DNA from 3 places in the Enterococcus sp. DIV0800 genome. Region 1 is predicted to be linked to each of the others. Evidence: riboswitches for the same ligand, from Rfam matches in the RefSeq annotation. Region 1 holds a riboswitch; each other region holds the start of a gene.
The links. Region 1 has a riboswitch for thiamine pyrophosphate ahead of tenA (thiaminase II). Riboswitches for the same ligand answer to the same signal wherever they lie in the genome.
Positions count from the first base shown of each region.

Region 1 (2,266 bases):
CTTGCTGACGTTTTTCTCGCCGCTGCTGAGCATCTGCCAAATCCTGAGCAATCTGCTGCTTCCGTGCTTCATATTGTTCAGTCGCCGCTTTCAGTTGCGCGGCGATATTATCTTGCTGAGGTAGTTTTGAGTTGCTGCTTTCCGTTGTTGCTGTAGTTGGGACCGAGCTTCCCGTTGCGTCATTTGTCTCAACTGCACTAACCGCTGGAGACAAAACCAGTCCTGCTGAAAGAGCAATGAGCGCTACAACAAACACTTTCTTATTGGTCATTCTATTCATTCCCTTCGCCGATCATTATAGCGAAGAAAAGCCAAAGCTGTTAATAAACAAATTGGCCGATTTGTCTAAAAAATAATTTATTCGTTTTACCATTGTTCTAGCGTCAAAGCCATTTCCCAAAAATCACACTCCATTTTTGAGCTAATCACAAATGCCTCAATCATTTGTTGTTGCTCATCAACCGAACTCTCTTGATACAAACGATCTAACAGTTGACGTTCCTTTTCCACCTCTTCTGCGGCGTCCGCATAGGTTTCGATCCAACGCTGATAAAGCGGATTGGGAGATCCGGCTTCAATCAATTGAGACCCGATTTCTTGGTAGAGCCACGCGCAAGGAAGCATTCCAGCAAAAGCGGTATTGACTGTCCCATCAATCAATTGACGATACATATGGGAGACATAATGATAAGCCGTGGGAGCTATCGCTGTTTCTTCAATCTCCTGTTCCGTGATCTTTAATTCAGAAAAAAATGTCTCGCGAACTGCCATTTCTCCCAATTCCAAATTTGCCGCATGCTCCTTCAAGCTTGCTCTAACTTCTGGATCATCAGCTTGCTCTGCAATCAAATCATAGAGCTTACCGAAATGCTCCAAATAATAACGATCTTGAAGTAAATAATAGCGAAACACGGTTGGCGACAGATCACCTGTAGCCAATTCTCGAATAAAAGGATGCTCAAAGCTAGCCTTCCAATATGCTTCTGCTTTTTTTCTCGCTAATTCTGTAAACGTCATTCAACTCTTTCCTTTCTCTTTTGTAATCTAGTTCGTTTTTGTACGAACAAAAGACCTCCTTTCAATTGATCCAAATGAAAAGAGGCCTCACCAATAGAAAACCCGACCACAAAAAAGCGGCCGGGGGCATCGTCAATAAAACACACTTTCCCTGCGCCAGTCCTAACTGTATCAGGTTCAATGGGTATGATCTCAGCTTCAATAAGCACCCCTCGTGTCATTCAGTTGAAAAAAGTATAGCACAGCGGCCTATGATAGACGATCGAAATTTCAATTTTTCATGACTGACATCCAAATTATTTTTCATAGCCAGACTATCGGAGTGTGGAAAATAAAATTAATCCACTAGCTTTAGGCTAAATGAAGCCTTTTAATCTAAAGAATTCGACAATGTCAGCAAAATTAAGAAAGGCTTTCGCGAACTCGCTCAGCTTTTGCTTATTGCTGATAAAGCAAGTTCGTGAAACCGGACATGACTATGCCTGTTGTAAAGCGATTTATTCATATGAAAATTTTATACTTTCTTTATAGTGAACGAAAAAATGCAAGAAGAATTAGGACTAATAATCTCTAATTCAACTTGCATCTATAAAGTTCACTCATTCATTTTCATCGAGTTAAAGCAATCAGCACATTTTTTAACTATATATAATTCAAACGTATTCACTGGCCGCTTCTTCCAGCTTCTGTCTTTCTTGCTTAGACCGAAAGATGATCACTAAGCCTTTCACATCTGCGGATATAACTAAGTCTGCCTCATGGATTTTACTGCCGTGCTCCAATGCATAATAATATAACTGGTCTGCCTTCCAGCCTCTGGCCGCAAGGGAAACCATTTGCAAACATAATTTATCTACTTCTGCTTCAATTGTTGGTGTTGCATACACCATCATGGGTGCATAGCAACAGATATTTTTTAATTGATCCATCACAATCATCCCCTTTTCAGTATAACAAAAATTCCAGCACTTAACGGCTGAAAACGTACCAACAACTTTTAAAAAACGAAAGAAAATACAACGCCCTCACTAGCCAGTCTTCCCTTGATGATTAAATAATAATAAGTCAAAATTATCCTAATTGTTAATAATTTTTCAACGAAAATAAACGGACAGCCTTCTAGAAAGCTGTCCGTCTTATTTAGAGATAATTCGCATTTTTTAATTCATTCTGTGCGGCAGTTAACTGTTTAGGGTTGACCAAAACGATCGGTCCTGTACAACCCATTCCACTCTCGGCATAGATATCG
Region 1 covers NZ_CP187898.1:969,737-972,002, reverse strand. The annotation lists gene IGI54_RS04660 (LPXTG cell wall anchor domain-containing protein) at 1-271, opposite strand, end outside; gene tenA (thiaminase II) at 367-1,017, opposite strand; TPP riboswitch at 1,148-1,240, opposite strand; gene IGI54_RS04650 (hypothetical protein) at 1,671-1,910, opposite strand; gene grdD (glycine/sarcosine/betaine reductase complex component C subunit alpha) at 2,158-2,266, opposite strand, start outside.

Region 2 (2,266 bases), 1.1 Mb from region 1:
AAGGTTGACTATGAACAGTATGGAAAAAATCAATCAATTTCGTGACGAACGAAACTGGCGTCCCTTTCATAATGAAAAGGATCTGGCGCTGTCGATTACACTAGAAGCGGCGGAGCTATTAGAGCTTTTTCAATGGAAGGACTCGAAAGAAGCGCGAACCCAAACCGAACGTTTGAAAGAAGAGCTAGCGGATGTTTTGATCTATTCGTATATGATGGCAGATAATTTGGACTTCGATATTGATGAGATCATCAGTGAAAAATTAAAGAAAAATGCCATCAAGTATCCTGTTGATGAAGCATAGAAAAAGCGGCAGAGCAAATTCTGCCGCTTTTTTATTCGTGTAGCTCTAACGGCAAACCATCGGGATCGAAAAAGAACGTCATCCGTTCACCGGTAAAATCATCGCTGCGTAAAGGTTCGCAGTCCACCCCTTGTTCCTTTAAGTAGGCGACTGTCGCTTCGATGTCTTCTGTTTTAAAAGCGAGATGACGCAAACCGGCCGCTTCAGGAAAACTGGGACGTTGAGGCGGGTTATTTGCGGCAAAAATTTCTAATTCAGCGTCATTTAGCTGCAAATCCAATTTATAATCCTCTCGTTCTGGACGATAATTTTCACGAATGATGGGCAGACCTAAGATATCGACATAAAAGTTACGAGCCTTCTGATAATCAGAAACAATGATCGCCACATGATGAATGGCGGAAAAATTTGGTTTTGGCATAAAAGTTTCCCTCCTTTTTCCTAAGTATAAGCTAGTTGGAATAAAAAAAGTATGTTATACTTCAAACAAATTGAAGAGAAACATTTGGGGTGCTATTTAGCTGAGATTATACCCACTGAACCTGATGCAGTTAAGACTGTCGAAGGGAAATGTAGCTAGTGATGAATTGTACCCGACCAGTTTTTTTGGTTGGGTTTTTCTATTTTTACAATGACTTTCTAGCAGCAAGAGTGGAACGACCAGCCCCAAATATCTCTTGAGGAAAAGGGGCTGTTTGCATGGAAAAAGATCGTATCCATAAGTTGACCTTGTTGGCGTTGATGATTGCTTTAGACGTAGTGTTGTCTCCGTTAATGAGGATTGAAGGGATGGCGCCGATGTCGAGCGTCATGAATATTATTGCCGGAGTATTGCTGGGTCCTTTTTACGGTACCATGATGGCTTTGGTCTGTGCGTTGATTCGCATGACGATGTTGGGGATTCCACCGTTAGCTTTAACGGGGGCAGTCTTCGGGGCTTTTTTTGCAGGGCTGTTCTACAAGTTTGGCAGAAAGCTCGTCTGGTCGATGGTAGGTGAAATTTTCGGGACGGGAATCTTAGGCTCATTGCTGTCTTATCCGGTGATGGTTTGGTTTACTGGCAGTCAGCAGGAATTATATTGGCTGATTTATACGCCGCGTTTTATCGGAGCGACCTTGATTGGTTCCGCTATCGCCTTTGTTGTCTTGGTGAAGCTGAAAGAAACAAAAATATTCAAGCGCTGGCAGCGATTGTTTTTTGAAGGGAGAAGGTTTGAATGAAAACGGTTGAGATAAGTGCGAGCATGCCTTTGGCAAATGCGCCCTTGGTTCATTGTATTACGAATGAGGTGACTTGCGAAACAGTGGCCAATGCTTTGCTGTACGTGGGGGCTAAACCCATCATGGCTTCAGACGAGCGGGAGTTTGCGGAGCTGTTTCAGCAGACCGACAGCTTGCTGTTGAATATTGGTCATTTGTCAAAAACACGGGAAAAAAGTTTAGTGGGGGCTGCTGAATTGGCTAAAGAGCTGAAAAAGCCAACGGTCGTGGATTTAGTCGGCTATGGTGTCAGTACTGTGCGAAATCAAGTTGGCCGTTTGCTGGTAGCGGCGGAGCCCACTGTGGTAAAGGGAAATATTTCTGAGCTGCGGAATTTTTGCGGGTTACCGAGTCAGGCTCGTGGGGTGGACGGTAGTCCGTTGGATCAAAGTGAAGCGGCGCTGGAGGAATTAACGCTTGCTTTACAAAAATTGACGGTGGACTATCCACGAACGATTTTCTTAGCCACGGGCAGTCAAGACCTGGTGGTGGATCAAAAGAATAGCTGGCGCTTGCAAAATGGCGTACCGGAGTTGGATCGTTTTACTGGCACCGGTGATGTGGTGGGCGCATTGATCGCGGCCTTGCTAGGCAGTGGAGTGGTTGGAGCAGCAGCGGTAGTGAGTGCCGTCAGTTATTTCAACTGTTGCGGTGAAGCGGCTAAAAATCAGCGAGGCTTAGCAAATTTTCGGCAAGAGACAT
Region 2 covers NZ_CP187898.1:2,396,704-2,398,969, reverse strand. The annotation lists gene IGI54_RS11570 (nucleotide pyrophosphohydrolase) at 11-304, shown strand; gene gloA2 (SMU1112c/YaeR family gloxylase I-like metalloprotein) at 336-725, opposite strand; TPP riboswitch at 801-890, shown strand; gene thiW (energy coupling factor transporter S component ThiW) at 1,004-1,525, shown strand; gene IGI54_RS11555 (hydroxyethylthiazole kinase) at 1,522-2,266, shown strand, end outside.
Region 2: linked by a shared signal. The riboswitch ahead of thiW (energy coupling factor transporter S component ThiW) and the one ahead of tenA (thiaminase II) in region 1 are both predicted to bind thiamine pyrophosphate.

Region 3 (2,266 bases), 1.2 Mb from region 1:
TGGCCGCACATCACATCTCGGCGAAAGGGATGCGGGCTCGGCAAGTAAGCACGACTGATTTTTATGAAGCGGATTATATTATCGGCATGGATCAGGAAAACGTTCGTGACCTAAAAGCAATCGCACCGGCGGAAACGAAAGAGAAGATTTATTTATATTTGGATCGCGTCCCCGAACATGCGGGAGAAAGTATTCCTGATCCCTGGTACACGGGTGATTTTGAGGAAACTTATGAATTGATTCAAAAAGGATTAAATGATTGGTTAACTTTTTTTGAAAAAGGCTAGTTTCCTTGTTTTTTCCAAAAAATTTAAGTAAAATCATACTACACAAACATGCTCTTGGTAGGAGGAAGCCGAATGACTAAAAGCGAGAAGCCTAAAAAGAATTTAATTAAGCTGTTTTCGAATTCATCATATCGTTTCATCTCGGATTTTTTGAATGATTCTGCTGAAAAACGTGCGCAAGAGCAAGCCAATGAGAATATTTTTCTCAAGTTGAAGATGGCTTCTTTGCAAAATAGTTTAGTCGTCCTTCAAGTTCAAGATGAAAAAGATGAAGAAAAATTTGAAACGATCTCAGGTTGGCTGCCGAAAGTAGTCACCAATGATTCCATTGTGATTCGTACACAAGAAAATCAACTAGTGATGCTGACGATCGATCGGATCAAAAAAGTCACGACCTTGTCGCCTAGCGGTGATCAAGAAAGTATTTCACGATAAAAGTATTTTATACATTTACGACTAGGCAGATATCTGCTATACTCTCAATGTAATTAAAAATAGAATAGTACTTTCACAAAGGGGAGCCTTCGGGCTGAGATTGAGATTACTCTAAACCCTAGTACCTGTTTCGGTCATTCGAGCGTAGGAATTGTGACGAAGTAATGATATTACTTCTCCTTTGTGGACTGTATGTTCAAAAGGAGGAGTTTTTTTATGAGTAAGACAAGAATTATGATTGAAGGAACGATCGTAGCGGCATTGGCTTTTATGTTGTCACTGATTCCAACAACGATCGGCAGCAGCTTCACGATTTCATTAGGAATGATTCCTATGACGTTGTTCGCTTTGCGCCGTGGGGTGAAACCGGCGCTATTATCGGCCTTTATTTGGGGGATTTTACATTTTCCGGCGGGGGATGTTTATTTTCTTAGCGTCGTTCAAGTATTGATTGAATACCCGATTGCCTTTACATTCGCTGGTTTCGCAGGACTCTATGCGAAAAAAGTTCAACAAGCATTAATGGACCAAGATTTGAGTTCCGCTCGCAAAAATATCGTTTATGGCGCGCTGGTGGGAACGGGAGCAAGATTTTTCTGGCACTTTGTTGCCGGTGTCGTTTTCTGGGGCAGCTATGCTTTGTGGGGAATGAATCCGTGGATCTTTTCCTTTGTCATGAATGGCGCCAGCGGATTGGCGACAGCGATCATCACGGCAATTGTGGCCGTTCTAATCTTAGAAAAAGTACCCCAGCTGTATTTGCCTAAAGATGGCAACTTGATTGAAAAGCACAGCCATTAATCGAGGTTTTGACAGAGCAATCTCCGTCATACAAAAAAAGCATTGGCTTTTGGAAATCTTTTCCAGAGGCGAATGCTTTTTTAACGGAATGAGAAGACAGGATCATCGTTTTCGATGTTCAAATGCCAAGTTTGTTTGGCGCTGTCATAAGAAAGTTCAGCGACGTGCTGTTCCTTTTTATAACTCTTGGAGCTACGGCGCCAGCCTTTTTCGTCAGATAAATAAATCGGGATATGGTAGATTTTATTGATTAATTCGGAATGCCCAAAACAAAAAATTGCGCCTTCTTGCAAAATCGGATACAATTCTTTCAATATTTCACCGTCTAAATGAGCGACGGAGGAACCTTTGCGGAAAAAGGAACGACGATCGTTGACTTTTTCTAAAACGATCCGAGTCAATTTGCTGGCTAAGATCCGATAAAATTCATCGAGATAGCGATAATAAACGCGCATTGTTCCATTCCCTAGATTGAAATAAACAAAGTTGTTTTGTAGTTTGTAAAAGAAAGGTGAATGCAGATGTGTCCGCATATGACCAAAATAAAGCAATTCAGAAATTTCTAATGGTGTTAACTCCTTCAACATCGTCAAATCATTAAAATCGATCCACTTGCTTTCTTTCGAGTTGTTAAAGGTTTTGTTGCTAAAGAAATTTTGAATTTGATCTGGTGTATTAAGAATTTTCAAGCCGGTATGATTTTCGTACTCGCCGATCTCGGATGCGGGATCTAGTAATAACAA
Region 3 covers NZ_CP187898.1:2,243,847-2,246,112, reverse strand. The annotation lists gene IGI54_RS10850 (low molecular weight protein-tyrosine-phosphatase) at 1-287, shown strand, start outside; gene IGI54_RS10845 (hypothetical protein) at 360-722, shown strand; TPP riboswitch at 792-890, shown strand; gene thiT (energy-coupled thiamine transporter ThiT) at 939-1,523, shown strand; gene IGI54_RS10835 (hypothetical protein) at 1,604-2,266, opposite strand, start outside.
Region 3: linked by a shared signal. The riboswitch ahead of thiT (energy-coupled thiamine transporter ThiT) and the one ahead of tenA (thiaminase II) in region 1 are both predicted to bind thiamine pyrophosphate.